DNA from 4 places in the Arthrobacter sp. TS-15 genome. Region 1 is predicted to be linked to each of the others. Evidence: predicted binding sites of a transcription regulator. Region 1 holds the regulator's gene; each other region holds the start of a gene.
What was found. Region 1 encodes LexA, which represses DNA repair genes until DNA is damaged. Its sites were predicted from a motif close to TCGAACANNTGTTCGA; they were not measured.

Region 2: the regulator LexA is predicted to act here: its motif matches at 3,349-3,364, upstream of EU811_RS05170 (shikimate dehydrogenase).
Region 3: the regulator LexA is predicted to act here: its motif matches at 5,047-5,062, upstream of EU811_RS22160 (LexA family protein).
Region 4: the regulator LexA is predicted to act here: its motif matches at 4,405-4,420, upstream of EU811_RS18710 (LexA family protein).

What each region holds. Positions count from the first base shown of each region.
Region 1 is NZ_SDXQ01000043.1:44,990-52,904, reverse strand. It holds gene hflX (GTPase HflX) at 1-89, shown strand, start outside; gene EU811_RS17680 (ATP-dependent DNA helicase) at 82-2,142, shown strand; gene lexA (transcriptional repressor LexA) at 2,207-2,950, opposite strand; gene EU811_RS17670 (LysM peptidoglycan-binding domain-containing protein) at 3,299-3,658, shown strand; gene EU811_RS17665 (histidinol-phosphate transaminase) at 3,736-4,854, shown strand; gene hisB (imidazoleglycerol-phosphate dehydratase HisB) at 4,902-5,528, shown strand; gene hisH (imidazole glycerol phosphate synthase subunit HisH) at 5,525-6,268, shown strand; gene priA (bifunctional 1-(5-phosphoribosyl)-5-((5-phosphoribosylamino)methylideneamino)imidazole-4-carboxamide isomerase/phosphoribosylanthranilate isomerase PriA) at 6,478-7,221, shown strand; gene EU811_RS17645 (SseB family protein) at 7,221-7,915, shown strand, end outside.
Region 2 is NZ_SDXQ01000012.1:47,822-55,736, forward strand. It holds gene EU811_RS05155 (FG-GAP repeat domain-containing protein) at 1-761, shown strand, start outside; gene EU811_RS05160 (MFS transporter) at 937-2,274, opposite strand; gene EU811_RS05165 (IclR family transcriptional regulator) at 2,481-3,251, shown strand; gene EU811_RS05170 (shikimate dehydrogenase) at 3,462-4,361, shown strand; gene EU811_RS05175 (bifunctional sugar phosphate isomerase/epimerase/4-hydroxyphenylpyruvate dioxygenase family protein) at 4,361-6,235, shown strand; gene pcaH (protocatechuate 3,4-dioxygenase subunit beta) at 6,278-7,147, shown strand; gene pcaG (protocatechuate 3,4-dioxygenase subunit alpha) at 7,153-7,752, shown strand; gene EU811_RS05190 (lyase family protein) at 7,749-7,915, shown strand, end outside.
Region 3 is NZ_SDXQ01000065.1:2,198-10,112, reverse strand. It holds gene EU811_RS22185 (DUF4192 domain-containing protein) at 1-672, opposite strand, end outside; gene EU811_RS22180 (hypothetical protein) at 1,274-1,624, opposite strand; gene EU811_RS22175 (hypothetical protein) at 1,700-1,975, opposite strand; gene EU811_RS22170 (hypothetical protein) at 2,048-2,485, opposite strand; gene EU811_RS22165 (ATP-dependent DNA ligase) at 3,886-4,902, shown strand; gene EU811_RS22160 (LexA family protein) at 5,077-5,508, shown strand; gene EU811_RS22155 (Y-family DNA polymerase) at 5,547-6,845, shown strand; gene EU811_RS22150 (hypothetical protein) at 6,876-7,190, shown strand; gene EU811_RS22145 (hypothetical protein) at 7,190-7,591, shown strand; gene EU811_RS23705 (hypothetical protein) at 7,601-7,744, shown strand; gene EU811_RS22140 (hypothetical protein) at 7,725-7,915, shown strand, end outside.
Region 4 is NZ_SDXQ01000047.1:9,376-17,290, forward strand. It holds gene EU811_RS18685 (Y-family DNA polymerase) at 1-806, opposite strand, end outside; gene EU811_RS18690 (thioredoxin family protein) at 1,355-1,666, shown strand; gene EU811_RS18695 (DsbA family protein) at 1,822-2,535, opposite strand; gene EU811_RS18700 (cation diffusion facilitator family transporter) at 2,532-3,365, opposite strand; gene EU811_RS18705 (ArsR/SmtB family transcription factor) at 3,362-3,688, opposite strand; gene EU811_RS18710 (LexA family protein) at 3,960-4,391, opposite strand; gene EU811_RS18715 (hypothetical protein) at 4,656-5,252, opposite strand; gene EU811_RS18720 (dihydrofolate reductase family protein) at 5,249-5,854, opposite strand; gene EU811_RS18725 (FAD-dependent oxidoreductase) at 6,062-6,967, shown strand; gene deoC (deoxyribose-phosphate aldolase) at 7,083-7,775, shown strand; gene EU811_RS18735 (hypothetical protein) at 7,828-7,915, shown strand, end outside.

The DNA.
Region 1 (7,915 bases):
TTGAGCACGAGGAGAACGGGACCCGCGTAGTGGTCATGGTGCGCGAAGGCCTGGCCGCCGAACTGGAGTCATTCGTCAGCAATGGTTGAGAAGGTGGCGGCGGACGCCGTCAAGTCGGTGGGGGAGAAAGCCACCCTCGAGTTGTTGGACCGGGCTGTTGCCGGCATGGGCGGACAAAGCCGTGCGGGTCAGCATGAAATGGCCAAGCATGTGACCCGGGCTATTGAAACCGGGGAGCATTTGCTGGTTCAAGCGGGAACGGGAACGGGCAAGTCTTTGGCTTACCTTATTCCGTTGATCGCTCACTCCATGGACAGCAACAAACCGACGCTGGTGTCCACCGCCACCCTGGCACTCCAGACCCAGATTGTCGGCCGTGATCTTCCCCGGCTGCTGGAGACCATCAACCCTGCCCTTGAGCGCCCCGTCAACGTGGCGTTGGTCAAGGGCAGGGCCAATTATGTGTGCCTGCAGAAGCTTGAAGGCGGGTTCCCCAGCGAGGAGCCCTCCGAAGGGCAGCTGTTCTCCCTGGGGGAGGACACCAGCGTCCCTCACTTTGCTGCCTCCATGGGTGGACCCCAATCGCAGCTGGGCAAGGAAGTGGTCCGCCTCAGGGAATGGGCGGAGAAGACCACTACCGGAGACCGCGACGAACTCATGCCCGGCGTCACCGACAGGGCGTGGCGGCAGGTTTCCGTCACGTCCATGGAGTGCCTGGGTGCCCAGAAGTGCCCCGTGGCAGAAGAGTGCTTCAGTGAGCTGGCCCGTTCAAGGGCTGGTGAGGCCGACGTCGTAGTCACCAACCATGCCATGTTGGCCGTCAGCGCCTTTGAAGGCCTGGCTGTCTTGCCCGAGTACGACGTCGTGGTGGTTGATGAGGCGCACGAGCTTCAGGACCGGGTAACCGGAGCCGTTTCAGGACAGTTATCCGTGGCCATGGTCCACGCGGCGGCATCAAGTGCCCGCAAGCATACGGCCATCACCGTGGACGCCCTCAACGCAGCTGCGGACAGCTTGGATATGGCCATAGCTGGCGTGCCCAACGGTCTGTTGCCCAACGGCCTCAACGACGAACAGCTGGATTGCCTTGACCAATTGCGGGACGCCACGCGCGCCGCGCTCTCGGACTCGAAGACGGATTCTTCAAACGCGGTCGACGGCGGACGGCAGCTTGCGCGCTCACGGCTCATGCTCATCCTGGAACTGTGCGAGCGGATGCTCGCCTCGAAGGAGAACCGCGAAGTGGTCTGGTTCTCGCGGAACAGCACGTTCGACCCCCAGCAGGGATATTCTCCGCCGGACGAGACAGCTCCTGCATTGATTAATATTGCCCCGCTCAGTGTGGCAGGGCGGCTTCGAGAGGGGCTCTTTGCCGGCCATACTGTGGTGCTGACCTCTGCGACCCTGGCCATCGGCTCGGCCTTCGAGCCCGCCGCGGGTGGTCTTGGCCTGATTGGAGACGGCGCGCCGAGCTGGACGGGCATTGATGTGGGATCGCCCTTCGACTATCCCAAACAGGGTGTTCTATACGTGGCAAAGCACCTGCCCAAACCGGGCCGCGGTACTTCGCCGGAGGCGCTGGACGAATTGGAAGACCTCATCCGGGCGTCCGGGGGCGGAGCGCTTTGCCTGTTCTCCTCGCGGCGTGCTGCCGAAGAAGCCGCCGATGCCATGCGGCTCCGGCTGGATGTGGACATTCTCTGTCAGGGAGAATCGACCATGGCGGCCCTGGTGAAGCAATTCGCGGACGAGCCAGATACGTGCCTCTTCGGAACCATGTCCCTGTGGCAGGGGGTAGACGTTCCGGGTGGCTCATGCCGACTGGTGGTTATTGACCGCATTCCCTTCCCACGTCCTGACGATCCCCTGATGACTGCCCGTTCCCGGGCGGTTGCCCAATCGGGCGGGAACGGTTTCATGGCCGTGTCAGCCACGCACGCTGCCATTCGGCTGGCGCAGGGCGCTGGCCGACTGATCCGCTCGACGGGAGACAAAGGGGTGGTCGCGGTACTCGACTCCAGGCTTTCGACCGAGCGCTACGGGGGCTTTCTACGTGCCGCCCTGCCGCCGTTCTGGGCCACCACGGACCGGTCGGTGGTTCGAGGCGTTCTGGAACGTCTGGGCTCGGCTAAAGCCCCGTAATGCACAGCTTCCCGTGAACACCTGCTGGTGTCCACGGGAAGCTGCGTTTAAAGGGCGTGAGCGCTTAAAGAGAGCGCAGTACCGAGACGACCTTGCCCATGATGGTGGCCTGATCTCCGAGGATGGGCTCGTACTGGGTGTTTTGGGGGAGCAGCCACGTGTGACCGTCCCGCTGCCGGAAAGTCTTCACGGTTGCTTCATCATCCAGCAGGGCGGCAACGATGTCGCCGTTGATGGCATCATTCTGTCGCCGGACCACCACCCAGTCGCCGTCACAGATAGCAGCATCGATCATGGAATCGCCGGCCACCTTCAGCATGAACAGTTCGCCATGCCCCACGAGTTGCCGTGGGAGTGCAAGCACGTCTTCCACCGTCTGGTCAGCCAGGATCGGTCCACCTGCCGCGATGCGCCCCACCAAGGGGACCATGGCGGTATCACTGGCGCTGGCTAGCTCGGTGACGGCCAGGCCACCGGCGCTGCGAAGGGTGGTCGGAGCGTCCACACCGGGGATGGGCCCGCCATCAAGGGTTAGGGGCATCAGCACTTCCATGGCGCGGGGACGCTTGGGGTCCCGGCGGAGGTAGCCGAGCTTCTCCAATTGGGACAACTGGTGCGTGACGCTGGACAAACTGGCCAGACCCACGGTGTCGCCGATTTCGCGCATGCTGGGAGGGTAGCCGTTGTCATTGACTGACCTCTGGATGGTCTCCAGGATCTTTTTCTGCCGGACGGTCAGGCTTTTGGGACTCTTTTGAGGCTGTTGGCTCCGCAGGGGTGCCCCTCCGCCTGTGGCTTTCGCTGCCATGTTCGCCAATGCCTTTCCATTCCGCCCTGATGAGGGCCAGGGGTGTCGGGTCTGCAAAAAATGTCAGACCCTCCTGTTCCACTGAAACAGTGCTGCTTCTTCACTCAAACGTAGGGCAGGCACAGGCGTTTATCAAACATTTGTTCTAGCGAGTCTCGACACCGTTCGTTGATAAGTGCTAAAAATGTCATAGCAAGGTTCGAATATGTGTTCTATAAACCTGATGCTGAAGCTGGATGTTCGAACAAAGCGTTCGAACATCCGGGGCAGGCCCAGGGGAACACAAAGAATTGGCAGCCAGGCACCGGGCATCCCGGAGCGTGGCAATAGCTCAGAAGGGCTCAGCTCATGTCCGCAGTCACTACGTTCGCTGATTTCCGTACTACCCAGGCACCCGCTCGCCTGCGCCTGACCCGAAGGGGACGGATCGTCTTCTTCGGCATCCCGGCCATGCTGTTGGTTGCAGCGTTGCTGAGTCTTGCCGGATTTATCAACTCCCCGGCCAAGGCAGCCGACTCGCAGTCCCAACTGCGTCCGCCTGTTGCCGTCACTGTTACAGTCCAGCCAGGTCAGTCCCTCTGGGGCATCGCCGGCGCTGCCGCTCCCGAGCGTGACCCCCGCGACGTCATCGCCGAGATCATCCAGCTCAACGACCTCCGGGGCGGCCGCATCCTGCCCGGCCAGCAGCTGTTCGTCCCTGCAAACTGATCCCTCGGCACCCGCAGAAATCAAGGGTCGGGCGTCACAGTTAGTCGGCAGTCCCGGCCGCCCCTTAAACTGGGTTGGTGAGTGACCAGCTTGAGCGACTTGACCGACTTCCCCTTCGGACCAACCTGCGTGGATTGAGCCCCTATGGCGCACCGCAGCTCGATGTCCCGATCCTGCTCAACGTCAACGAAAACACTCATGGCGTCCCCGCAGATGTCCAAGCCGCCATCACTGAGGCCGTGGCCGCTGCGGCCACCGGGCTGAACCGCTATCCGGACCGGGAGTTCACCGAACTTCGTGAAGCCTTGGCCGAGTACCTTGGCCACGGGCTTTCCCCGGACAACATCTGGGCGGCCAACGGATCCAACGAGGTCCTGCAGCAGATCCTCCAAGCCTTTGGTGGACCCGGCCGCAAGGCATTGGGCTTTCCTCCCACGTACTCCATGTACCCCCTGCTCGCGAGTGGCACTGACACCGAGTATGTCCGCGGAGTCCGCGCGGACGACTACGGGCTGGACGCCGAATCGGCCGCTGCTCAGGTCCGGGAAACGGGCGCCAACATCGTTTTCCTGTGCTCGCCCAACAACCCCACAGGTACGGGCTTGGGATTGGACGTGGTGGAGGCTGTTTACGAGGCCGGCGAAGCCAGCCAGGCCATGGTGATCGTGGATGAGGCCTACCACGAGTTCGCACACGACAACACGCCGAGCGCCCTGACCCTGTTGCCCGGACGCGAGCGTCTGATCGTCTCGCGCACCATGAGCAAAGCATTCGCTTTGGCGGGCGCCAGGCTCGGATACATGGCGTCAGCCCCGGAAGTCACGGACGCCATCAGGCTGGTCCGTCTCCCATACCACCTCTCTGCCGTGACGCAGGCAACGGCCCTCGCTGCGCTGAATCACCGCGAAGCCCTCATGGCCGACGTCGAGGACATCAAGGTCCAGCGCGACAGGATTGTGACTGAACTGCTCCGCATGGGCCTCCAGCCTGCTGCTTCGGACTCCAACTACGTCTTCTTTGGGGGACTGGAGGATCCACACACTATCTGGCAGGGCCTGCTGGACGCCGGCGTGTTGATTCGCGACGTCGGTATCCCGGGGCATTTGCGTGTCACCGCTGGAACCGAGCCGGAAACTACTGCGTTCCTGGAGGCCTTGGAAGCCCTGCTGGACGGCACCGCGCCGCACCACGCCTAAACTTGTTCCTAGACCTAACCCACCCCTCCGTGTATAAGGATGTCCCAATGAGCGAAACCGGCGCCGCGCCGACCGCTGCCCGCACCGCGCGCATGGAGCGCACCACCAGTGAGTCTTCGGTCCTGGTGGAGATTAACCTGGATGGTTCAGGCGTCTCGGATATCAGCACTTCGGTTCCGTTCTACGACCACATGCTGACGGCTCTGTGCAAGCATTCCCTGATTGACATGACCGTCAAAGCTACTGGCGACACCCACATTGACGCCCACCATACGGTGGAAGACGTCGCCATTACCTTCGGCGAGGTCCTCCGAACGGCACTGGGCAATAAAGCCGGTATTCGTCGCTTTGGTGAAGCCACGGTTCCTTTGGACGAAGCCTTGGCGCACGCCGTCGTTGATGTTTCCGGACGACCCTACCTGGTGCACGGTGGCGAGCCGGCCGGACAGGAATACCACCTGATCGGCGGACACTTCACGGGATCGTTGACCCGTCACGTTTTTGAAGCAATTACGCTTCACGCCGGAATCTGCCTCCACATGAACGTCCTGGCCGGCCGCGACCCCCACCACATCGTTGAGGCCCAGTTCAAAGCCTTTGCCCGCGCGTTGCGTGCAGCTGTTGAGTCCGATCCCCGTGTGGAGGGCATTCCCTCCACTAAGGGCGCACTATGAGCGGCCAGATTCTGAACAATGGAGCCGTGGCCGACGCCATAGCGTCCGTAAAGCCGGAGTCGCCTGAAGGCAAGCCAACCGTCACCGTGTTGGACTATGGATCGGGCAACGTTCGCTCTGCCGTCCGCGCCCTCGAACGTGCGGGCGCGCACGTGGTGTTGAGCTCCAAGCCTGAGGACGTGCTCAACGCTGATGGTCTGGTGGTGCCCGGAGTTGGTGCCTACGAGACCGTGATGAAGGAACTCAAGTCCGTTGATGCCATCCGCATGATCGGACGTCGGGTTGCCGGTGGCCGTCCTGTGCTGGCCATCTGCGTGGGTTTGCAGGTTCTCTTCGAAGCCGGAGTTGAGCACGGCACCGAGTCCGAAGGCATGGCTGAGTGGCCCGGCAAGGTTGAGCTCCTTCCCGCTCCAGTGGTGCCGCACATGGGTTGGAACACCGTGGACGTCCCCGAAGGCTCAAAGCTGTTCGAAGGTGTTGAACAGGAACGTTTCTATTTTGTGCACTCTTACGGAGTCCAGGAGTGGAACTTCGACGTCGTTCAGCCCCGTATGGCTCCTCCCATGGTGACGTGGTCCGAGCACGGTGCACGCTTCATTGCCGCAGTGGAAAACGGCCCGCTCTGCGCCACGCAGTTCCACCCGGAGAAGTCAGGGGATGCCGGGGCCCGGCTCCTGCGAAACTGGGTGGATAGCCTCCGTAAGCCCGCTTCGAAAGAATCCGGAAGCGGTGCCGCTTAGATGTGGTGGTCGGTATTACTTATGGGCCTCGCCGGCCTGCTGGTAGGTGGGGGGATCTCCTTCCATCAGCAGAAAAGGCCGCGTTGGGTTTCTATTTCTTTCTACGTGCTGGCAGGGATGTCCCTCCTGGCCGCCTATCTCCTGACGCTGGGAAACTGAACCAGTCGTTCAACTAGCCGCATCACCCTTTTCGAACTTCAAGGACACACATGACCTCCTCCGCCCAGTCCGTTCTGGAACTCCTGCCGGCCGTTGACATTGTTGACGGCCAAGCGGTCCGCCTCCTCCAAGGAGAAGCAGGCTCGGAAACCAGCTACGGGACCCCGCTGGAAGCAGCACTGAACTGGCAGAACGCCGGTGCCGAATGGGTGCACATGGTGGACCTCGATGCAGCTTTCGGACGTGGAGACAACGCCGCGCTCATCAGCGAGGTGGTGTCGCAGCTCGCCGTCAAGGTGGAGCTCTCCGGCGGACTGCGGGATGACGAGTCTCTTGAGCGTGCACTGGAACTGGGTGTCGCCCGCGTGAACCTTGGAACCGCGGCGTTGGAGAACCCCGAGTGGACCCGCCGTGCGATCGACCGCTTTGGTGACAAGATCGCCGTCGGCCTTGATGTCCGCGGCACAACGCTTGCCGGACGCGGTTGGACCAAGGAGGGCGGCGACCTCTGGGAGGTTCTTGCCCGCCTCGAGGATGCCGGCTGTGCGCGTTATGTAGTCACCGACGTCACCAAGGATGGAACTCTTCAGGGGCCGAACGTGGAACTTCTGCGCCAGATGGTTGAGAAGACCGGTAAGCCTGTGGTCGCCTCCGGCGGTATCTCCAGCCTGGAAGACCTCCGTGTCCTGCGCGAACTGGTCCCGCTGGGTGTTGAAGGTGCGATTGTTGGCAAGGCTCTCTACGCCGGTGCCTTTACTCTGCCCGAAGCACTGGACGTTGCCGGCCGCCGCTGATGCCTCATAACGCAGGTCGCCAGCACGGGGATCAAGGTCAGGCCAGGCGCGAGCTACCCGGCCACATCGCGGCTGCGTTGGCCGGCGCCGGGGGAGCTACGGACTCTGCAGGCCAGCCCTGGGCCGGTAGGAGCCTCAGCGGTGACGACGCCAAGATCCACAATTTTGAGGACGACGACGGCTCAGCGGACCCCGGGTACGTAGCCGCCGTCGCGGCTCTGATCAACGGAACCGGCAGCGAGGCAGACGTTGTGGCCTCCTTGGCGACGGCACGGGTTTTCGTTCCGGTAGTTGCTCAGTTGGCTGAAGAAGCAGAAGGCGTTGACGGCCTGCACGCTGACAAGCAAGCGGATATGGCTTTGGTCACACTGAAGGCTCCTGATGGCCGCACGGCCATGCCGGTCTTTACCTCCGCAGCCGCTCTCGAGGCATGGCACTCGGAGGCCCGGCCGGTTGCCGTTTACGCCGCGCGTGCGGCGCTTTCGGCGGTATCCGAGGGCGCGCAGCTGTTGGTGCTGGATCCCGGTTCCGACTTTGCCTTTGTTGTGCGGCGCCCGGCCGTGTGGGCCCTTGCCCAGCAGAAGGACTGGACGCCGTCATACCTTGATGATCAACTGGAGTCAGCTCTCGCTTCAACGGTCTCGGCCTTTCAAACGGTCCGGCGCCTTGAGACGCAACCCGGCGGCGGTGTTGC
Region 2 (7,915 bases), on a different contig from region 1:
GGGCCGGGTGGAACCAGTTCAGCCAGGTGTGGGAGGCAGGAGATTTCGACGGCGATGGTGTCGCGGACATCCTTGCCCGCGGCACCAATGGTGTGTTGTGGCTCTACCCCGGCAACGGTTCCGGCGGATTCCTGCCAAGGGTCCAAGTGGGTTCTGGGTGGGCCGCGTTCACCTCCGTTCTCAGTGCGGGAGATTTCGACGGCGATGGCCACCCGGACCTTGTGGCGCGGACCTCTGACGGTGTGTTGTGGCTGTATCCGACGGATGGGCGCGGCCAGTTCCTGGCCCGCAAACAGATTGGCACAGGGTGGCAAGGCTTCACGCAGATGCTGGCACCGGGCGACTTTTCGGGCGACGGCAAAGCCGATCTCGTGGCGCGGGCCGCCGACGGAAATCTTTGGCTCTACCCGGGCAACGGAGCCGGTGGTTTCCAGTCATGGCGGCAGATCGGAACCGGCTGGAACATTTTCGATTCAGTCATGCAGGGCGGTGACTTCAACGGCGATGGCCGGGAAGACATCATGGCCCGCGGAAGCGATGGCTCACTGTGGCTCTACCCGGGCAACGGCAACGGGGGCTTCCTGACACGGGCTTCCCTGGGGGCAGGCTGGAACATGTTCTCTACCTTCGCCGCTTTGGGGAATGGCTTTACGGGATTGGGGAATCCTTCAGTTGTTGGAATCGCCGGTGATGGAACATTGTTCCTTTACGTCGGCACCGGCCAGGGGGCCTTCCAGAAGGTGGTGGTGGACCCGCGGTAGGGGATTAGCGCCTCGCTCCTGCCCAGTTGCGCCCCTCCCGTTGTGCGCTCCTGCCCAGTTGCGCTCCCGCCCAGTGCCAGACCCGGCCCGCGAGCAGCAAAATGCCCGGCACGTCACAGGACGTGCCGGGCATTTCCGTTGCTCCAGGCCGAGTAACCGGGCAGGAGCGTCGGGGTTAGACGTGCTGGTGTGGCTTGTGGATGCCAAGTTCCGCAGTGGGCGTCTTGGCTGATTCGCGGGCTGTCATGGCCGAGACAGCTGCGATGACGCAGATGACCGCGGTAAAGATGGAGATCTGGACCCAACCGCCGGGCTTGGTGCCACCCAGGGCGGTGACGATTGCGGGAGCGAAGCCTGCCATTAGGAAGCCGAGCTGCGTACCGATGGCCAAGCCGGAGAAGCGGACCTTGGTGCTGAACATTTCACCGTAGAAGGACGGCCATACTGCGTTGGCTGCGGCGTATCCGAAGGAGAAGTAGACAACGGAGACCAGGAACATCAGCGGCACATTGCCGCCCTCCAGGGTCAGCAGGAACACCGGCGTCATGATGGCGCTGGACAAAGCTCCGTAGATGAATACGGGTTTGCGGCCGATCTTGTCCGAGAGCATGCCGAACAGTGGCTGGGTTCCCAGGGCAACAACGTTTGCCGCGACCACCAGCCAGAGCGTGATGGTGCTGTTGACGCCGGCAACGTCCTGGGCGTATTTGATGGCGAGCGTACCAAAGACAGTGCTGACGGCGGCGATGAAGGCGCAGCAGACCACGCGGAGAACATCGCGCCAGTGCAGCCTGAGGAGGTCGGCAACGGGGAGCTTGGAGATCTGGTTGTTCTTCTTGGCTTCGGCGAATGCGGGCGGTTCGTGCAGGGTGCGGCGGATGAAGAAGGCCACCAGTACTACCACAGCGCTGAGCCAGAACGGGATGCGCCAACCGATGCCGTACTTGATGTCATCCGGCAGGGCCACCACGGGGATGAAGACGAGGGCTGCAAGGATTTGGCCACCCTGTGTACCGGTGAGGGTCCAGGAGGTGAAGAAGGAGCGGCGGTTGTCCGGGGCGTGCTCAAGGGTCATGGAGGAAGCGCCGGCCTGCTCGCCTGCAGCGGAGAGGCCCTGGCAGAGCCGGGCGAGGACCAGCAGGGCCGGAGCCCACCAGCCAATGGTCTTGAAGTCGGGGAGGCAGCCGATAACAAATGTGGCTGCCCCCATGAGGACCAGCGTGAACATCAGGACCTTCTGCCTGCCAATGCGGTCACCGAAGTGACCCAGAATCACCGCACCCACGGGGCGGGCAACGTAGGCGAAGCCGAAAGTTGCGAAGGACATGATGGCCGCGTTCGCGTCGGCGGAGGGAAAGAAGACGTGGGGGAAGATCAGGGCCGCGGCAGAGCCGAAGATGAAGAAGTCGTAATACTCGACGGCGCTGCCCAGGAAGCTGGCAAGCGCGGCTTTCTTGGGGGTTCCGGAAGTGGTTTCAGTGCCTGGCGTCGCTGACGGCATTGTTTGGCTCATGGGGTGTTCCTTCTGTGACGACGATGTCGCGGATCTGGCTTCTGTGGGGAGACCCAAGCATGGTGCGGCCGGTCGATCCCTGCATTAGTAACCACATGGTGAGAGCTACTTGTGCAATACAGCAATAGTGGCTGTGAGTGGGGTCACTTGTCAAGAGATGTCACCACCATCTAGAAATAGCTCTCACTATGTGAGAGCATCAAAACATGAGTGTGAAAGAGGACACAAAGACCGACATGGTCGGCAAGGCCTTGAGCCTGTTGGTTCTATTGGGAAATGAACCGCGCGGGGCGAGTGCGGCGGATCTGGCAAGGAGTGCGAATCTCCCGTTCAGCACCACGTACAGACTGCTGGGTTCACTGACCCGCGATGGATTTGTTGACTACGAGCCCGATGGGCGTCGGTACCACTTGGGACTACGCGTCTTCCAGCTCGGCCAGCGCGTTTCCAATCACCACGGCTTCGCGGCAACGGCGCTGCCCGTCCTTCAGCGTGTCACTGAAATTACGCATGAGGCCACCATCTTGTCCGTGCGCGACGGCAATCATCACCTCACTGTAAACAAGGTGGACGGACCCAAGACCTTTCGGGTCACCAGCGACCCCGGTCACCTGGGCGCCTTGCACACTACCTCCGTGGGTAAGGCGATCGTGGCGTTTGAGGATGAGATCGAGCGGAAGAGGCTGCTGGAGGAGCTCCCCCTGGATCCGCTCACCGAGCACACCATTACCGACCGCGACAAGTTCCGCGAGGAGATCGAGCAGGTGCGACGCCAGGGTTACGCGGTGATGGATGAAGAAAACGAGATTGGCATGCGCGCCGTCGCTGTTCCGGTTCTCAACTCACAGGGCCATGCGTTCGCCTCCCTCGCCACGGCCGTCCCGGTGTTCCGCATGAGCATGGAGGAATTGATTGCCCACGTCCCTACCCTGCAGGAGGCCGCGGCTGAACTCGCGGCCCGCCTGCCCCAGCGGTGACCCTCACCCAACCAGGTCGCAATAGTGCGCGTTTAGACGGCTCTAAGCGCGCTTAACTGCTACTTGGTTGGGTGCGCACTGTGGAAATGTTCGCGATAAGAACAAGCGTGCGGAATATGAACACTTGTAGTAATCTAAATAACACCCCGGCTGGAAGCGCCCCAGAAAGCGCCAAAAGCTCGGCGGTGCTGAAGTCAAAGGAGCTTTAGGATGAGCAACCGAGCCGAGTCCGTTCTGGTGGGCCTCGTAGGCGAAGGCGTCATGCCCTCACTCACGCCGCCCATGCACGAACGCGAAGCCGATGTGCAGGGCCTTCGCTTGCTGTACCGCCCCATCGACTTGCTGGAACTGCAGTTGCCGGCCACCGCCGTCGGGGATCTCCTGACGGCGGCGCAGCGCATGGGCTTCAACGGACTGAACATCACGCATCCGTGCAAGCAGTTGGTGCTGGGGCACCTTGATGAAATTTCCGACGACGCCGCGCGCCTGGGTGCCGTCAATACCGTCCTGATTCAGGACGGCCGGCTGATTGGCCACAACACTGACTTCTCCGGCTTCGGCTCGGCGCTCGCGGACGGCCTCCCCGAGGCGCGACTAGACCGCGTAGTTCAGTTAGGTGCAGGCGGTGCCGGTTCCGCCGTCGCCTACGCACTCCTCAAAGCCGGCGTCGGCACCCTGGACCTGGTGGACATGGATCCCGCCCGCGCCGCGGAACGTGCCGCCGAGCTCGGGGGGCTTTTCCCTGAAGCCACCGTTACGCCGCGGAGCATCAACGAGCTGCCCGAGATCATGCCCCTCGCTGACGGCTTGGTGCACTGCACTCCCATCGGCATGGCGGCCCACCCCGGGCTCCCCTTGGACATGGGCCTGGTGGAGCCGCGGCATTGGGTGGCGGACATCGTCTACCGCCCCATCGAAACGCAACTGGTCCGCGAGGCGCGGGCCAAGGGATGCGACGTCCTCGACGGCGGTCGCATGGCAGTCGGTCAGGCAGCCGACGCCTTCCAGCTCATCACTGGACGCGAGGCGGACCGCGATCGCATGCGGGCGCACTTCCTGGAGCTGATCGCCGCCGAAGAAGAGGCGCTCTTGGCAAAGGCGGCCAACTGATGCGCACCGGAATCGCCACGGTTTGCCTGTCCGGCACGCTGAAGGAGAAGATGCAGGCCTGCGCGATTGCGGGCTTCGATGGCATCGAGATCTTCGAACAGGACCTCGTCACGTCCCCCCACAGCCCGGAAGAGGTCCGGACAATGGCCGCCGACCTCGGCTTGGGCCTGGATCTCTACCAGCCGTTCCGGGATTTCGACGGCGTCACTCCGGACCTGCTGAAGGCCAACCTCAAGCGGGCCGAGGCCAAGTTCAAGCTCATGTCACGTTTGGGCATGGACACCATCCTGGTCTGCTCCAACGTGGCCACGGCAACCATTGACGACGACGATCTCAGAGCCGAGCAGCTCGCGGAATTGGCAGAGTTGGCCGGGGCGCACGGCGTCAAGGTTGCCTACGAAGCCCTGGCGTGGGGCAAATACGTCAACGACTACGAGCACGCCTACCGCCTGGTTGAGATGGTGGACCACCCCAACCTCGGCACCTGCCTTGACTCCTTCCACATTCTTTCCCGTGACTGGGACACCGCGCCGATCGAGCAGATCAACGCGGAGAAAATCTTCTTCGTTCAGGTTGCCGACGCCCCCAAGCTCTCCATGGACGTGCTGTCCTGGAGCCGCCATTACCGGGTTTTCCCGGGTGAGGGCCAGTTCGAGCTTGCCAAGTTCATGGGCCACGTTGTCCGTGCCGGATACACGGGCCCGGTCTCCCTCGAGGTCTTCAATGATGTCTTCCGCCAGTCGGACACCGAGCGCACCGCCGTGGATGCCATGCGCTCCCTCATCTGGCTGGAGGAACAGAGCGCCAAGTGGCTCGCAAGCACCTCCGTGGCAGATGCACCGGAAGACAAAGCCGCGTCCCGCCGTCGTTATCCCATGGAACTGGCCACGCTGCCCAAGGTGAGCGAACCCGCCGGCTTCAACTTTGCCGAGGTCAAGGCTGACGACACCGCTCAGCTTGAGAAGCTCCTGGGCCAGCTCGGCTTCGGGTTCGAAGGCCGCCACCGCACCAAGGATGTCCAGCTCTGGACCATGGGCCAGGCGCGCGTCATCATCAACGAGCAAGCGGCCTCGCACACCGAACCGGCTATCGCCGCGTTGGGGTTCGACGTCGACTCTCCAGTGATTGCCTCCGCTCGCGCCCAGCAGCTCAAGGCGCCCGTGGTGGCCCGCAAGGTCCAGGCCGACGAGGAAGTCTTCCAAGGCATTTCTGCCCCTGACTCCACCGAGATCTTCCTGTGCCAGGGCAGCCCGGACGGGACGGCGGCGTGGACGCACGAGTTCGGCGAGGGTCTGGAACACGCCTCCAGCGCACAGAACGCCGTCATTGACCACGTCAACCTCGCCCAGCCGTGGCAGCACTTCGACGAAGCCGTCCTCTTCTACACCAGCGCCCTCGCCTTGGAACCGCAACCCTTCGCGGAGGTCCCCAGCCCCAGCGGACTGGTGCGCTCGCAGGTGATGCAGACCAGCAACGGCGCCGTCAGGCTGGTGCTCAACCTGGCTCCGGCCCAGCAGGCACAAGAAAAAGCCCGCAAAACGTACCAGGAACACATCGCGTTCGCCGTGGAAGACCTCGTGGCTACGGCCCGGTCCGCCCGCGATCGTGGCCTTGAGTTCCTCCAGATTCCGGCCAACTACTACGAGGACCTGGACGCCCGGTTCGATCTTGAACCCGGATTCCTGGCCACCCTCAAGGAGCTCAACCTCCTCTATGACCGGGACGCCAACGGCGAGTTCCTCCACTTCTACACGGCCACTGTGGGCAGTGTGTTCTTCGAAATGGTGGAGCGCCGCGGCAACTACGACGGCTACGGGGCGCCCAACGCCCCGGTGCGCCACGCCGTCCAATACGACTCGCTCCACCGGGCTTAGACCCGAAACCAAAGAGAATCCATCAACCGAAAGGAGCCGGCCGTGCCGCAAGAACAGACAGCACCAGCGCTCGAATCCGAGGAGCTCGTGCCCGCCGCTGAGCCACACGCTGCGCACGATTCCAAGAAAGTGGAAACCCAGGCCGATCTCAGTGCTGAGATCAAGGGCATCGGGGACCGCTACGCCGAGGCCCTGAAGAATGGCAAAGGCCCGGAAACCATGCCGCGCCTGGACTACGCTCCTTACCGCAGCAGTATCCTCCGCCACCCCACCAAGAGCCTGCACCACGCGGACCCGGAGACAATCGAGCTCTACTCGCCCGCGTTCGGACACCAGGATGTCCACGCCTTGGAATCGGACCTGACCATCCAGCACAACGGCGAGCCCCAGGGCGAACGCATCATCGTGGCCGGCCGCGTCCTTGATGGCGACGGCAGGCCGGTTGCCGGTCAGCTCGTGGAGATCTGGCAGGCCAACGCCTCCGGCCGCTACATCCACAAGCGCGACCAGCACCCCGCACCGCTGGACCCGAACTTCACCGGCGTCGGGCGTTGCATCACCGGCGACGACGGCTCGTACAGCTTCACCACCATCAAGCCCGGCGCGTACCCGTGGAAGAACCACCTGAACGCCTGGCGCCCGGCCCACATCCACTTCTCCATGTTCGGCTCGGAGTTCACCCAGCGAATCGTCACCCAGATGTACTTCCCGGGCGACCAGCTCTTCCCGCTGGACCCCATCTACCAGTCGATCGTGGACCAGGATGCCCGCGACCGCCTGGTGGCACAGTACGACCACGAGCTGACCAGTCCGGAATGGGCCCTCGGCTACAAATGGGACATCATCCTGACAGGTTCCAAGCGGACCTGGACCGAAAACGAAGCATACGGCGACGCCGGGGACGAGGAGTAAAGCGCATGAGCAAGCTGGCACCCACACCGGGTCAGACCGTAGGCCCTTTCTACGGCTACGCCCTCCCCTTCAACAAGGACAACGAACTCCTGGCGCCGGGCAGCCCCGGCAGCATCCGCCTCCAGGGCACCGTGTATGACGGCGCGGGCAATGCCATTCCGGACGCCATCCTGGAAATCTGGCAGCCGGACTCCGAGGGCAAGATCGTCCAGCGCACCGGCTCCCTGGTCCGCGACGGCTACACGTTCACCGGCTGGGGCCGCGGCTCCGTGGGCAACTCGGGCGTGTACACGTTCACCACGGTCAACCCCGGCCCCACGGCTCCCGGCGCTGCAGCGTTCATCTCCGTGGCTGTGTTTGCCCGCGGCCTCATGAACCGCCTCTTCACCCGTGTGTACCTGCCGGAAAACGAGGAAGCGCTGGCCAACGATCCTTTGCTGAGCTCCCTGGATCCCGAACGCCGCAAGACCCTGATCGCACGCCGCGATCCCGACGGTGGCCTCACCTGGGACATCCGCCTGCAGGGCGGCGACGAGACCGTGTTCCTGGATTTCCAGCAGGACGGATCGCTGGATCTGGCTTCCGAGGATCAGGCAACCCGATGACCGACGGCGACTTCGGCCTCCTGAGCCCCGTTTCGGCGTCGCCCGCTGTGACGGCGCTGACGGGCGACCGTGCCGTGATGGCGGCAATCCTCGACGTCGAAGCCTCTTGGGCTTCCGTCCTCGAGGATGCGGGGCTGGTCCCCGCCGGATCCGCCGCTGTGGT
Region 3 (7,915 bases), on a different contig from region 1:
CATCAGGTAATCCCGGGTGATGGGATGTTGTAACGCTCCTGCCAGTTCCAGCGCGGCCTCGTGGGTGAGTCCTTTGGGGTTTTCAAGGAGTTCAGCCCATTGGGTGCGGCGTGCTTCGGTGTCCTCGGGCCATCCGTCGGGCTTGTGCGCGGCGATCGTTTGGCGTGCTCCATCCTCGCCGGTGAATGGCTCCGGGGTGGTGAATCCGGTGACGTTGCTTCCCCGGTAGATGAAGGCGGTGTTGCCGGTGCTGTTGGTGATCTCGTCCAGTGAGCGCTCGGGGCAGCAAGCGCTGTCTGTGCACAGGTAGTTGCTCCACACTTCCGAGGTCACTATCCATGCGTCTTGCAGGGGCATCCGTGCTGTCTTCAGCTCGGTCCGCAACGCTTGAACGTGCTCGGAGAACGGGCGGGGTTCGGCCGTGGTGTTCTCGTCGGTGTAGATGACCAGCAGGGTCCCTGTTGCCGCTTCGTCGGCTGTTGCGTAGCTGACGACGGTTTGGGCGAACGCCTTGGGTTCGAAGCAGAGCGGGGCATCAAGGCGCAGCGTGGCGCCGAGTGCGTTGCCCTGCATCGTGATCAGGACGAAGGATTCCTTGGGGGTCTCGCCCAGCATGTGGGGGACGTAGGCCAGGATGTCGGCCGGGGTGCTGATGTTAATGCGGTCGTTCATGGTTTTGTGTCCTTTGCAGAGGATTGGTGAGGGAGCGGTGTGACCCGGCCAGCTACTTTCTTTCCTCCCCCGTTGTTTTTTGGCTGCTGGCGAAGCTTGCGGAGCTGTGGCCGACGGAGGCCTGTCTACCCTTGGGCAAGGTGTGGGAAATTCCCGGAGGAAATAAGCGACGCAGGAGCGCCGTAGGGACATTTCCTGCACCGCAGGCCCCGGAGCCTGCGGAGGGGCTAGACGGGGTGGAGCGGACACATAGAATCCGAAGGACAGCAGCCAAAAAACGTCGTAGACACACAGGACCGGACACGGCGGAGCTCTGCGACGTCGGGACCGGGCCCAACAGCCGGCCACGGAGCGAAGCGGAGAGGCCGCCCTTGAACTGGTTGAAGCGCAGCGGAAACCAAGGCGAGCCCCGCGAGCATGCTTGTTCCCTGGCCACCGGGGATCCGACCAGGTCAATCCCGGCCAGGGTTTGCCGCACGCACCCGGTGAGTAGTGCCGGCTCTGGGCGGGAACGGCGGTCCGCCGCCGGCAACCACCCACCAGAGCCGGCCACCTGCGGCGGACCGCCCGCCCACACGAGGCGAACGGCCCACCCTCCGGTCTACTCGCGGCGGTCGTGGAGCGGGATGGCTCCGTACTGTCCGGCTGCGCGTCGAAATCGTGAGTCGCTGCTGAAGATGAACGTGCCGCCGAACATGTACCACGGGGCTGTTTCGTCGTCTGGGGCGACTGGCTCGGCGTGGGTCACGGTTTCGCGGTGGAGGCTCTCGTTTTTGACGAGCCGGACGGCGGGCCGTTCCTCGGTGGCTTCGAAAACGGGGTCGATGCCCTCGCCGATGACGGTTACCTCCATGACGCGGGCGGAAATGCCCTGATTGGAGAAGTCCGTGCCCAGGGCGTCGCGGTAGATCAGGGCGGTGATGCCTTTGGGGGCTGTGGTGGCGTTGCTCATGTGCTGGCTCCTTTGAAGTGGTGGGCGCTGTACTGCCCGGCTCTGGCCGGGCAGTACAGCGGTTCTCAGTTCCTGCTAGTGGAAGGTTGGGCGGTGTTCTGCGGCGAACAGGACGGCCACGGCTTCGTTGTGCCAGTCCAGTGCCGCATATTGCCGGGTGGTGGTCAGCTCGCCGGGGTTCACATTCGCCTCGGTGGTGACGGCTGCAGCCATGCCGCGAATGTGCGCGGCGAGGTCTTCGGCTCCATCGCTGCTGTAGGCCACGGGGGATTTCTCCACGATTGCGGCGAGGGTTTCGAGGAAGACCACGGTTTGGGCCGGGCTGTTGGCGATGCTGCGGTTTTCGGTCATTGTCATTTGTCCTTTGCTGGTTTGGTGCCTTGCCGGGCGGCGGGGGTCCGCCCGGCAAGGAGTCGAGGGTTGTTAGGCGGCGGCTGCTGGTTGGAACGTGGGCGGGATGCGGTAGCGGCTGGGAAGCTCTGCAGCGGCTTCGGGCAGGTCTGCCGGGCCTTGGGCTTGCCCGTTCTTCCAGTGGGAAAAAGCCTCTTCCGTGATCGCGTCCCAGAATCGGGCCTTCGTCCGGTAGACCGACGTTTTCACGTCGCCTTCGCAGTAGGTTGCCATGCCGAACAGGTTTCCGATCGCGTCGGCGGTGCGGGTTCCAGCGACCATGACGTAGGGCCACTGGCCGAGGTCCCAGCCGTCAGATCCCCAGCTGGGGATCACGACCCAGCCATGTTCTGAAATGACGTCCATCCAGTCGTAGCCGTCATTCAAGTGGTAATCCACGAGGACGGGCACATCGTGGATGGTTTCGCCGGTGTCCTCGGTGGTGATCGTCTGGACGCTGATTGCGTTCATGGTTTTGTGTCCTTTGCAGAGGATTGGTGAGGGAGCGGTGTGACCTGGCCAGCTGCGGGTCTCCCCTCCCCCGTTGTTTTTTGGTTGCTGGCGAAGCTTGCGGAGCTGTGGCCGACGGAGCCCTGTCTACCCATAGGGCAAGGTGTGGGAAATTCCCGGAGGAAATAAGCGACGCAGGAGCGCCGTAGGGACATTTCCTGCACCGCAGGCCCCGGAGCTTGCGGAGGGGCTAGACGGGGTGGAGCGGACACATAGAATCCGAAGGACAGCAGCCAAAAAACGTCGTAGACACACAGGACCGGGCACGGCGGAGCTCTGCGACGTCGGGACCGGGCCCAACAGTCGGCCACGGAGCGAAGCGGAGTGGACGCCCAAAGGGGTGCGAGCCCCGCGAGCATAGTGGCCTCAGGGGCTAGGCTGGCCTCAATCTTTAGGATGGGATACCTGAACCGTGGAGCTACTCATTGGAAGCGTTGTTGCGGGAGTGGCCTTCCTTATCGGTGTTCTCGTGGTCGTAAAGCGCAAAGCGCTCAGCAAATTGATGGAAGGCTCTCAGCAAGCCAGGTTTGGTAAGACGGGCACCAAGTTGATGCGTCGGCCGGAGCCTGGGTACATGGTCGTTGTCGGGCTAGGCGCCGTCCTCATTGGAGTGGCGATAGCGATTGTGTTGGTAACCCGCTGACTTCGTAGGAAGGCTCATGCGGAGTCCAAAGGCAACCCGGGCCGGTAGGGCGGGCCGCCGTGTGGCAGCCCGCCCCGGATCCGGTTAGCTTTCGTCTTCCTTGGGGACTTTTGTGTTGGCGCGGTACGCCATGATCGAAGCTCCCAGTGCTGTGAGTGAGAGAACGAAGTTCACGATGTCCAGTGGTTCCATGAGGTTTCCTTATCGGTGAGTAGGACTTAGTCTGAGAAGGAGCCGGTGGCCGCAACCGAAGCGGTCACGACCACCGGGTTTCGTAGCTACACCTACTTCCTTGCTTTACGCTTACGCTTCCGAGTTGCAGCTCGGGAGCGTTTGCTCTTTAAGCGCGCGTTCCGCAGGGAGAGTAGAGCGATGACAGCTGTCATCAAGCTCACGACCGAAGTCGCGAGCTTGATCGCTTCGTCGATGCTCATGTAGCCACCTCCTTCCTGCCCCGCCGTGCGAGGCCCCCGCTGATCCAGCCGGTCGAGGGTGGGCCGTCAACCCCGAAGAGTGACCGGGGAATCCCGCGAAATAAGGGAGCGCAGCGACCGCGTGGGATTGCCCGGTTGCGTGGGTTGACGGGTCGGGCCCCCGGACGGCTACGATCAGTGGCCTTGTACGGAGAACAACCCAGCCACATGTAAGGCAAAAGAAGCTATTACAGGCCGAAGCGCAGCGAAGGTCCGTTCTGGTCTTGGTCCTTTAGGCTGGGGCCATGGACGAGTCCATTCCACGGGAACTGCAACCACCGGTGGCTGTTGCACTGGCGAAACTCGTCAAGACATTCCCCGGCCCGCGGGCGCTGCCCGGCCTCATATATTCAGAACCCAAGTGGGATGGATTCCGCACGATCATTCTGAGCGATTCCGACGGAGTGACTCTGTGGAGTCGGCAAGGCAAAGAACTCTCCCGCATTTTTCCCGATCTCTGCGCAGCGGTGCGGGTCCAGGTACCGCCCGGCGTTGTCCTGGACGGCGAAGCAGTCGTATGGAACGGGGACCGGCTGGACTTCGAGGCGCTGCAGCGCCGCATGGTCAGCTCCCGGACGGCTCTGCCCGCCCTGGTCCATGAGCTGCCAGCCTCCTTCGCCGCCTTTGACGTGCTGGCCGTTGCCGGGCAGGACATCCGGGGCGTCCCGTTCACGGGCCGCCGGCAGCTGCTCGAGGAACTGGCCCGGGACTGGACCGCCCCCTTGAACCTCTCCCCCACCACCACGGACATGGAAGTGGCCAAGACCTGGTTGAAGGACCTGCCCGCCACAGGAGTAGAAGGGCTGGTCTTCAAGAGCGGATCAGAACCCTATCCGGCCGGGCTGCGCTCCTGGTTGAAGCTGAAGACAAAAAGCACTTTGGATGCGGTCTGCGCGGCCGTGATCGGGCCAATATCGCAGCCGCAGGCGATCATCGTCGGCTTGCCGGTCGATGGGCGGCTGCGGATCGTTGGCCGGTCCACGGTCCTCTCGACACGGGTAGGGCGTGAGCTGGGCCGCCAGCTCAGCCTGGCACAGCCAGGGCATCCCTGGCCGGAAGAGATAAGCGAGACCTCCCTGAATAGATTCAGCAAAGATAAAGGGCCGGTTCACCTGACACTGGTGGAACCGATCGTGGTTGAGATATCTGCCGATGTTGCGTGGACCGGTAAATCCTTCAGACATGGCATCGGTTACATACGCGTTAGGCCTGAACTGGACCCTGTCGACGTCGAACTCCCACCGCACCTCCAAAACCGCTAACGCTTCCTAGTCGCGGTGGACGGGTTGTGCCCACTGGGGGCAGGTGGAGCCCTCCGCACAGCTCAAAGCTGTCCCCTATTGGTGTGCAAGCCGTCCCCGGTGCCCCCGACGGCTATTTCGTCGGTCCCTTGGAGTACAGTTAACCCGAACATATATTCGAATAAAGGGCGTGTTGTGGGCGTGATAGTTGGCCCCCGTGTGTTAGATGCGGGACTCTCTCTGGTGACAGCTCTGCTGGCACCGGTAGCGGTGGCCGCCGGCTATCCCTCGCCCGCCCAGGACTACTTCGACGGCCGGATCGACCTCAACGAACACCTGGTCAAGGACGTCACCAGCACCTTCATCGTCCGGGTCACCGGGCATTCCATGGAACAGGCTGGCATCAGCGACGGTGACGAGCTGGTGGTGAACCGGGCACTGGAACCCAGAGACGGTTCCGTGGTGGTGGCGGTCCTCGACGGGGAACTGACGATTAAGCGACTGCGGATCACGCCCTCGGGCGTGATCCTGCAGGCCGACAACCCACGCTTCCCCGAAATCGAGGTTCCGGCCTTGGCTGAACTGACGATCTGGGGCGTGGCCACGAGGTGCCTGCACCATGTGTAATGCGCGCTTTTCCGCTAAACGGGAACTCGGTGGCGTCAATGTCTAAGCCTGCGGTAATGCGCCGGATGCAGGAAATCGCGCACGTGGACGTGAACTGCTTTTATGCCTCGGCCGAGCGCGCTTTCAACCCATCCCTGGAGGGTAAACCGGTCATCGTGCTCTCCAACAACGACGGCTGCGCGGTCACCCGCTCCCCCGAGGCAAAACGCCTCGGCATCGACATGGGGGACCCGTGGTTCAAGCTCCGGCCCAGGGCCAAGGAATGGGGTCTGGTGGCCCTGTCGAGCAACTACGAGCTGTACGGGGACATCTCGGCCCGGGTGATGGAGCTGCTGGGCCGCTATTCGGCCTGGCTTGAGGTGTACTCCATCGATGAGGCGTTCCTTGGAGTCAACGGTGAACCGGACGAGCTGCTGGCCCTGGGGCGTGAGATGAAGGCCGCGTGCCGGCGGAACGTCGGCGTGCCGGTCTGCGTCGGAATCGCGCCGACGAAAACGCTGGCAAAGCTGTGCAACAAGTGGGCGAAGAACAACCCTGCTTTTGGGGGCGTGTGCCGGTGGGAGTCAGTGCCTGCTGAGCAGCGCGAAGCGCTGATGGCAAAGCTGTCCGTGGTCGAAATCTGGGGTGTGGCCACCAGACTCACCAAGCGCTTGAACGCGATGGGGATCTTCTCGATTCTGGACCTGACCCGGGCGAACCCGGTCGCGATCAGGGACAAGTTCTCTATTGTCATGATGCGGACCGTCCTGGAACTGCAAGGAACGCCGTGTATCCCGATGGAAGAGGAACGGATCGGCCGGGACCAGCTGATCTTCTCCCGGTCCTTCTCCACCCCGATCACCACCACCGCGGGTTTGCGGCAGGTCATGAGCGTGTACGCGCAAATGGCCTCGGCACGCCTGGCCAAACACGACCTGCAAGCGAAAGTGCTGACGGCGTTCGCCGCGACGTCGCACTTCAACCCGCACGAAAGGTCCTTTCCCTCGGTCTGCCTGGCGCTGCCGATGCCGACCGCTGACCCGGTGTTGCTGACCCGGGCAGCCCACGCACTGCTCCCCCAGGTCCATGAGGGTGTGAAGTACGTCCGGGCCGGGATCATGGTCACCGACCTTCGCCCGTCCGGGAACCAGAAACCCCTGGAGCTGTTCGAGAACCCGCACGAAGAACGCGGCATCGGGATCCTGCTCGAAGACGTGGCCAAACGGTACGGACGCGGATCCATCGGGCTCGGCCATGCCGGGATCAAGGGCGGGCCGGACTGGTCCATGAAACGCGACATGCTCTCCCCCAGGTACACCACCCACTGGGACGAACTCCCCCTCGTCAAGGCCGCCTGACCCGGCGCCAAGGTAAGAAAGGAAACCGCAATGACTCTTGCACCTGAATCACCCACGACCGGCCATGCCGTCGATGTCCGGTTCAGCCCCGACGGCACACCGTTGGCGATCCGTCACGACGGCCGGATCTGGATGGTCGATCCCGACGTCCACACCGTTCACTGGTTCACCAGAGACGCATGGTGGGAAACCCGGGCCCGGGCAGCAATCGGCACCGGCGATCTGGTCAGCATCGAACACTGGCAGGTCCAAGCCAAGCTCCCCTCTGCCAATGCCGAACTGCGCACGTTCATGCTGCGGCGGGAACCGCTGGCCACGGCGTGGCAGCTCGAATCCATCAGCTAGTGCCGGCTGACTTGTACCGTTCCCCAGTCCCTGAGCAGCTGTGGGAACGGATCCGCAACGAATTCAGCCTCCCGAGCTTGGAGCAGGTCCGCGAAAGACTCTCTGCCATGCACGAGGATCCTGAACCGGTGATGCGGCAGCTCGTCCGCGTCTTCATTGGAGAGGGAGGGACCTATTGCCCTGGTTACCAGTTCCGGCCTGACCTGAACATGGATCCGGTCGTGGTGGAACTTTTCGAACGTGCCATGGAGCTGCGGATCCCACACAACTATTTCGCGCTGTGGATGATGGTCCCCTCCCCCGGCCTGCAAGGATCACGGCCCGTGGACCTCCGGCGCAGCGGCGAGGCATCGACCCTACTGGCGGTGCTCGAACGGACCTTCACGATCGCGGCAGCCTAGGATATGGGGGTGAAAGTGATCCTGACCGTAGAGGCCGGCAACGGCGAACTAAGCCACGTCGAGGCCGAAGGCAAGACGTACGAAGAAGCCAAAACCGCCGCCGAATCAATGATCCCGGAAGGCTCCAAAGCCATTGTCCTCCGCACGGACTAGCAAAACCCGCCCTAAGAGCCGGGACAAGCGAACCGCGGAACAGTCCGCCCAGCTGATAGCCAAGTTCTACAAAGACCACGGATACTTGCCCACCCAGCACACGCCTTCCTCCGGGGAACACAAACGCCTCGCGCTGGCCCTTGAGCGGCTACGCCGGCTCAAAGCCGCTGG
Region 4 (7,915 bases), on a different contig from region 1:
GTGGTGATCGGCGTGGAGAAAGACCGGGAGAAAATCAGTTGGTCCCGCCCGATTCGTTCTTCCTCCATGGGGATGCAGGGCGTGCCTTGCAGTTCCAAGACAGTGCGCATCATGACGATGGAGAATTTATCCCTCAACGCCACAGGGTCGGCCCGGACCAGGTCCAAGATAGAGAAGATCCCCATCGCATTCAGGCGTTTCGTGAGCCTGCTGGCCACACCCCAGATCTCGATCACGGAGAGCCGCGCCATGAGTGTTTCGCGTTGGGCCTCGGGGATGGAGTCCCAACGGCACACACCGTTGAAGGCCGGATTATGCTTGGCCCATTTGTTGGCGAGCTTGGCCAGTGTCTTGGTGCGCGCGATACCTACGCAAACTGGAACCCCCACGTGCCGTTGGCACGCAACCTTGATGGTGCGCCCCAATTCCCACAGGTCTTCAGGTTGCCCCTTCACTCCCAGGAACGCCTCATCAATGGAGTACACCTCCTGCCATGCTGAGTACCGGGCCAGGAGCTCCATGACGCGCGAGCTGATGTCTCCGTACAGTTCGTAGTTGCTTGAGAGTGCTATGAGCCCCCATTCCTTGGCACGCGGCGCAAGCTTGAACCACGGCTCCCCCAGCCCGATCCCCAGTTTCTTGGCCTCCGGCGATCTGGTCACGGCGCAGCCGTCGTTGTTGGACAGGACAATCAACGGTTTGCCCTCCAACGCTGGGTTGAAGGCACGCTCCGCCGAGGCGTAGAAGCAGTTGATATCCACATGGGCAATCTCCTGCATGCGGTGCATGAGCGCTGGCTTGGACATTCCACTCCCTGGCTTGGTGATAGCATGCGCGCCCCCGTTTCAGTGCAGGACACGCCGTTGATTCGAACATATATTCGAATGCTTCTACTGTACCCTCGGGCCCCGACAAGAAAACATCCCGCCCACCGGACTGTGGAAAAGTCCGATCAGGCAGGATGCCAGAGGTACGGAAATCCAAGTAGCTCTTGCGCGAACTCAAGGAAGGGCATGTAACGGTGACCCCTGATGGCCTGGATTCGCTCGGCTGGGACGCGGCCACCCGGCGGCTCCGGTCCTTCCCCGTGGCCCACGGGACACTGCCTGAACGCAACCAAGATGTCCTCAGTTTCGACTCCTCTCGCCACAACTCCCACCGGCAGTCCTTACCCGTCTCACCGGGCTTCACAGACTGACAGGCTCCCGCTGGTACGTCACGGTGTCGGGCGGGCCGCCAGAAACAGGCCCACAAACGTCCAGCACCCTGAGACTCGGGGGACCCTGTTCCCCGGCAACGCACGGGTCCAGAGCGGCCCTACCGCAGCACGCGGGATGACGGAGACAATGGTCCTATGAGATTGGAATTGCTGCACATTGATGGGTGCCCCAACACAGTCAAAGCCTACGAGCGTCTCAAAGAGGCCCTGAGCTGCGTGGGCCGCGGCGACGTTGAAGTTCACCTTCGGGTACTGAAGTCAGCGACAGATACCGAGAACACCGGATTCGCCGGCTCGCCGACGATCACCCTGAACGGAACCGACATCTTCCCAGCGGGCGCGCCCGCAAGCGAGCTGGCCTGCCGTATCTACATGACTCCGGATGGCTTTGCCGGCCTACCGACTGTCGATCAGCTAGCAGAAGCGCTGACGAACAGTGGAATCTGACACCGCGACCTGCTCGTGCTGCGGCAGAACGATGCAACGCAGCAAACTCCACGCTCTCGGCTCCGAACCCACCCTACATATGCCGTCGCTGCGGTCTATGGGTCGCGCTACGGCTCCGACGGGACATCCCCAACCAACGCTGATGTCACAGCCCCTCAGCCCTTAGCTTCGCCGCCGGCTGGTGTTTCCGACCCCGACTCCGACCGCACGGCTTCGTCGAGGAGCTGCCGGAATTGGGCTTCGGTGTTCAGGGTGAGTTTCTTTCCGTTCAGGAAGAACGTAGGGGTGCCGGTCACGCCGAGGGCTTTGCCGTCGGCGACGTCGTGGCTGATCCGGTCTTTGGTTGCTTGGTCGGCGATCGCGGCATCGTACTGCGCCAGGTCCAAACCGAGTTCCTGCGCGGACGTCCTGAACAGAGCCGCTTGGGAGTCGCGCTTTTCGCCCCAATCGGGTTGGGTTGCGAAGAGTTTGGAGGCCATCTCCTGGTACTTTCCCTGCTGCGCGGCGGCTTCCACAGCCAGCGCGGCGGTCCAGGAGTTCCGGTGGCCGGGCAACGGGAAGTAGCGGTGGACGAACGTGATCCGGTCCCCGTATTCCTTCTTCAGTTCCTCCACCAAGGGTTCAGCGGCGCGGCAGGATTCACACTCGAAGTCCAGGAACTCGACCAGCTGGGCTTTCTCGATGGCCGGGCTCGTGACCCGGTGACTGTTCTCCCTGACGAGCTGGGCGTCAGTGGCCGCGAGTGGGGCGGCCGGAGCCGGCTTGTTGGCGGTAAGCACTGCGTACCAGATCACGCCGGCACCCACTATCGCGCCGAGAAGGATCCAAATCGCGATGCGGACCCTTCGGCCGGAAATGACTGCGCTCATCGATCAGCCGGCTTTGATCCAAGCTTCACACTGACAGGCTCCGCCACGGCATCCGATCTGCAGCCTGCGCAGCAAGTATCCGCTGGCTCTGCGGCGGCTGGGCGCGCGAGTTCGACGACTACCGGAGCGGACACTGGTGACGCCTCAGAAGTGGGCGCGCAGCAGTCGTCATCATCTTCGTCAGCGTGGCCGTGATCGGCGTGCGGGACAGTGCAGCAAGCCTCGCCTTTCCAGGAGTTGATACCTTCGCGGACGGCGATACCGGCAATGACCAGCGCCGCGCCGGCATCGGCCCACCACCAGCCCAGGGTGCTGTTCAGGACCAGACCGATCAGCAGAACTGCGGAGAGGTAGGTGCAGAGCAGGGTTTGCTTGGAATCGGCGACGGCGGTCCTGGAACCGAGCTCCCGCCCGGCACGTCGCTGTGCCCACGACAGCACGGGCATGATCGCCAAACTCAACGCAGCGATAACGATGCCCGGGGTTGAGTGCTGGGCCTCACCCGCCCCGGTCAGTGAGCGGACAGCGTCCACGGCCACGAACGCGGCCAGGGCGAAGAAGGAGATGGCAATGATCCGCAACGTCAGGTGCTCACGCCGCTCCGGGTCCTTGGCGGAGAACTGCCAGGACAACGCAAGAGCCGAAGTAACCTCGATAACCGAGTCCAGTCCGAAGCCGATCAGCGCCGAAGAGTCCGCGATCCCTCCGGCCCAGAGCGCCACGACCGCCTCGATGACGTTATAAGTGATGGTTGCGGCCGCGAACAGGCGGATGCGACGCATCAGGACAAGCCGGCGCTCCGAGGCAGGAGCTTCGAGGACCGCGCTCATACCAGGCACGTCCCGTCCGGGGCGCACCAGGCCGGGTCCACGGCGAGGACGACACCAATCAGGTCTTTGATGGCGTGACCAAGCCTGGCATCTGCCAGTTCATACCGGCTCCGCCGCCCATCAGGAACGGCCACAACGAGCCCACAGCCCCGCAGGCACGACAGATGGTTGGACATGCTCTGCCTCGAGACCCCCAACGAATCTGCCAGATCCGAGGGATAGGACGGGGCATCAGAGAGCGCCAGAAGGATCCGGGCGCGGGTTGGGTCCGACACCGCATAGCCGAACCGGGCCAGAACTGGTGCGTGAGTGAGCGTCTCCATACGAAAAAAGTACATCGATGACTGTATTCACGCAATTCTGTACTCAAGCTCTTCGACCCCGCCCGGACTGCCAGTCTTCACGCTTACGACGCCCAATCAGACGAACACCCATGGCTGAAGAAGCGGGTCCATTTGATGGAAAGCTACTTGGAGGTCCGCCAGCAGGGAGAATGTTCCGGCGATTCCAACGACGGTCACCATCGTGCGAAAGAAGAGGCCCGGGAGGGCTTTGGCGACCCAGAGGGTGCGAAGCCCCACCGGCTGGATTCAGTCAGATGTGATGCAGGCACGTTGTGGCGACGCCCCAAATGGTCAGCTCCGACATCGCGGGCACTCGAATGTCCGGATACTTGGGATTGTCCGCCTGCAGCACCACTCCCGACGGCGTGACGCGCAGCCTTTTGATGGTCAACTCACCATCAAGGACAGCAACGACGACGGACCCATCTTTGGGCTCCAGTGCCCGGTTAACGATCAACTCATCCCCGTCACTGATCCCGGCACCCTCCATGGACTGACCCGTCACCCTCACCACGAACGTGCTGGTGGCATCCTTGATCAGGTGCTCATTGAGGTCGATCCGGCCATCAAAATAGTCCTGCGCAGGCGAGGGATATCCCGCCGCCACAGGAATAGGTGCCAACAGTACTGACATCAGGGAAAAGCCCGCATCTATCACGCGGGGGCCGACTATCACGCCCACAACACACCTTTATTCGAATATATGTTCGATAATTCAGTGTACAGCGGACCCCCGACATTGTTGCCACCAGCGTTGAGAAGCTGGTCCTCAGGTTCATGGTGTCCTCGGTAGTGCTGTGGTTCCGAGTTCCGCCAGACACGCAAGGTCACGCGCCAGCGGTAAGGCAAGTGTCAGCGGCGCCGACCTTAGCGTCCTCGACGCCCTGTACTCAGGCAAACCACGGCCGCGGGGGCCTCTAATGCGCGGAGCGGCTGTCGCGTGGGATCAGCCACTCTTGACGGTGACGTCATAGGAGAAAGGCTTCGGTATGACGCCCGGCCAGGAACCGTCTTTCTTGAACAGGGAGAGGTTCCGCGCCCCCTCCGGGTCATCAGCACTGAGCGGGATAATCACGGTGTTGTGCTCCGAGGGCGTGGAAGTTTGCGGGCTGAGCCAGGCAGAGCCCACGGCTGCGGCTGTGAGGTCGAAGAATGGCTCGCGGTCGGCGGTGCTCGCAGAGATCTGGATCTGTGTATTGGGCATATAGCCCTCGCCCACAGCCCACACGTTGCGGACGATGTAGTCGATGAGCAAGTCGCCGTAGGTGACGGTGTACCCGGGCTCAATGTCGAACGCCACCGCGTAACCGGTGTTGCCCTTCACATTAGGTGGGCCTCCGCCTGCAAAGTCGGTAACGGAAATCCCGGGAATAGCGTCGATGGCCTCGCGGGCTTCAGCAATGGTCTGCCCGGTGTCCGCGTCGTGCGGAATGGATCGGGGGTCCTGTTCGGGCAGTGGCGCCGGCGCGTTGCATGCCGTCAGGAAAGAAACGATCACGGCCACCATGGCAGCCCTGGCCACAGCTCGGAGGGAACGGGTCATGACCCTATTATGTTGGGTCGATACCGTACGTGCGTGACCAACCCGGTCCCGCGCACCCCGGTCTGCTCAAGCGTCAGGTTCCCTACGTCGTCGAGCAATCGCTCCCCGCCACCAAGAATCATGGGTGAAATGTGCAGCCGCAACTCGTCCATGAGCCCGGCTGAAAGGTACTGGCGGGCTGTCTGCGCTCCCCCGGCAATCGCTACATCTTTGTCCGCAGCCGCTTCCCGGGCCTGCGCCAACGCCGATTCAATGCCGTCGGTCACAAAGTAAAAAGTTGTGCCGCCCTCCATCTCCAACGGCTCGCGACGATGGTGGGTCAGAACGAATACGGGGGCGTGATACGGCGGCTCCTCGCCCCACCAACCCCGCCATTCCTTATCCCACGCCGCCGGTCCGGGTCCTGCGAACATGTTGCGTCCCATGATGAAGGCACCTGCCGCCAGGATCGCCTCAATCTCGGGTGCGTTCGCCTCCGGCTCCTCGAACATCCATCTGTGCAGGAACTCTGCGCCGTCGCCCAACGGTTCCTCCAGCCGCTGGTTGGGACCGGCAACATATCCGTCCAGGGAAACAGTCAGATCGCACGTGACGTGGCTCATGCGTCCATCATTACATCTGCACTATCACCGCTCCAGACGGGCCTTGAAGCCGGCCCGGCGGAACCCACATGTGACGCACGTTATTACCGGCCGGTAAACACCACGCTACGGATAGGCCCTAGATGGCAACAGCGGCGAAACACCCGCGAAAAACCGGACCCCTACGCTGATGAACAACAGCAGGTCACATGAGCGAAAGGGCCAAACATGTCCGCCATCCCGTCCGCACCTTCCCTCCACATCGTCATTGCAGGCGCAGGCCCAGCGGCCCAGGCCTTGGTGCGGCGACTCGCCGGCGGGTCCGACTCCCGGCAGCGCGCCTTCCGGGGAACCATCACAGTACTCAGCAACCGCGACGAGTGCCCTGAGGCCCTGTTGGAACTCGCCGAACTCCCCCAGGTCTCGGTCCGCTTCGGCCAGGCGGCCAGCTTCATTGACGCCGACGCAAGGATCGTCACCACCGTGGACGGCATGGAGTTCTCCTACGACCAGTTGGTCATCGCCACCGGCTCGGCCCCGGCCCTTCCGCCGGTGGCAGGCGCCGAATCTGGCCTGAGCTACTCCACCATCGATGACGCCGCTTCCATCGGCGAAGCGGTCAAAGACGTCACCCGGTTGGTGGGCCGCCGCCCGCTGGGAATCCTGGTGGGTAACGGTCCTGCAGCGGGCCAGGCTGAGGCCGTGCTACGGGCCCGCGGCGTCCGCCCCGTCCGCACAACCCTCCGCCCCACCGCCGTCGTGCCTTTCCCGGGCACTGACGCCGGAACCGGACCCGACGCCCGTCCTCAAGGTTCCGCACTGCCGGCAACCGGCATCCTCTTCGAAGATGGCAGCAGCATGAAGGGCGACTTGGTGGTCCTGGCCGAGGAACGCACTGCCCGCAACGATCTCGCCGAAAGCGCCGGACTCACAATAGCTTCCGACGGCGGCATTTCAGTGGGGCGCGACCTCACCACCTCCGTGCCGGGAATCTGGGCGATCGGCGATGCCGCGTCCTGCGACGGGCTCCGCTTGGGCCTGCTTCTCTCCGCCGATTCCTCTGCAATGCTGTGCGCCTCCGGGCTGCTCCTCAGCGCGGGAAAAGAGGATCAGCAGACGCTGATTGCCGCCTGACCCTGTGCCGGCGGCGGCCCGGGCGGCACTTGGGGCATGTGGCAAGATGGTCCTTTGACGGGCAGTGACAACCCTGCGGCCACCGGGCCGGCCACGCCCTGCACGGAAGGATCCCATGAGCAACGAAGCCGTCGCCTCTGCAAATATCGCCTCCTACATTGACCACACACTGTTGAAGCCTGAGGCCAGTGAGGCTGACGTCCTCAAGGTGTGCGCGGAGGCCGTCGACTACAAGTTCAAGTCAGTCTGCGTCAACCCGGTGTGGGTCAAAACCGTCACCAAGGCCCTCAAGGGTTCCGGTGTGCTCACGTGCTCGGTGATCGGGTTCCCCCTGGGCGCCACCCCCAGCGACGTCAAGGCCTTTGAGGCCCGCGGTGCCGTGCTGGACGGCGCGGATGAAATCGACATGGTGATCAACATGGCCTCCGCCCGCGCTAATGACAAAGGCGCGCTGGTGGATGACATCAGGGCCGTGTCCGAGGTAGTCCACGCCGGTGAAGCCATCCTGAAGGTCATCATCGAAACATCCATGCTGAGCGATGAGCAGAAGGTGATCGCCTGCGAAGCGGCTGTGGAAGCGGGGGCGGACTTCGTCAAGACTTCCACCGGATTCAATGGCGGCGGCGCAACCGTTGAAGACGTTGCACTGATGCGCAAGACCGTGGGACCGGACCTGGGCGTCAAAGCCTCCGGTGGCGTGCGGTCCCTGGCTGATGCACAGGCTATGATTGCTGCTGGTGCAACACGTATCGGAGCGAGTTCCGGAATTGCCATTGTCAAAGGTGAACAGGGTTCATCTGCCTACTAAGGCTTCCGCTGCCGTCAGAGATTTTGAGCCCTGCGGGGCCGAGGAGGAATGAATGTCCAAGAACGCCACAAGCGCCCCCATTGAAAAAGAGAATAGTCTCGTCCAGAGCATTGTGCTGTTCGTGGTCATGATCGCGCTCT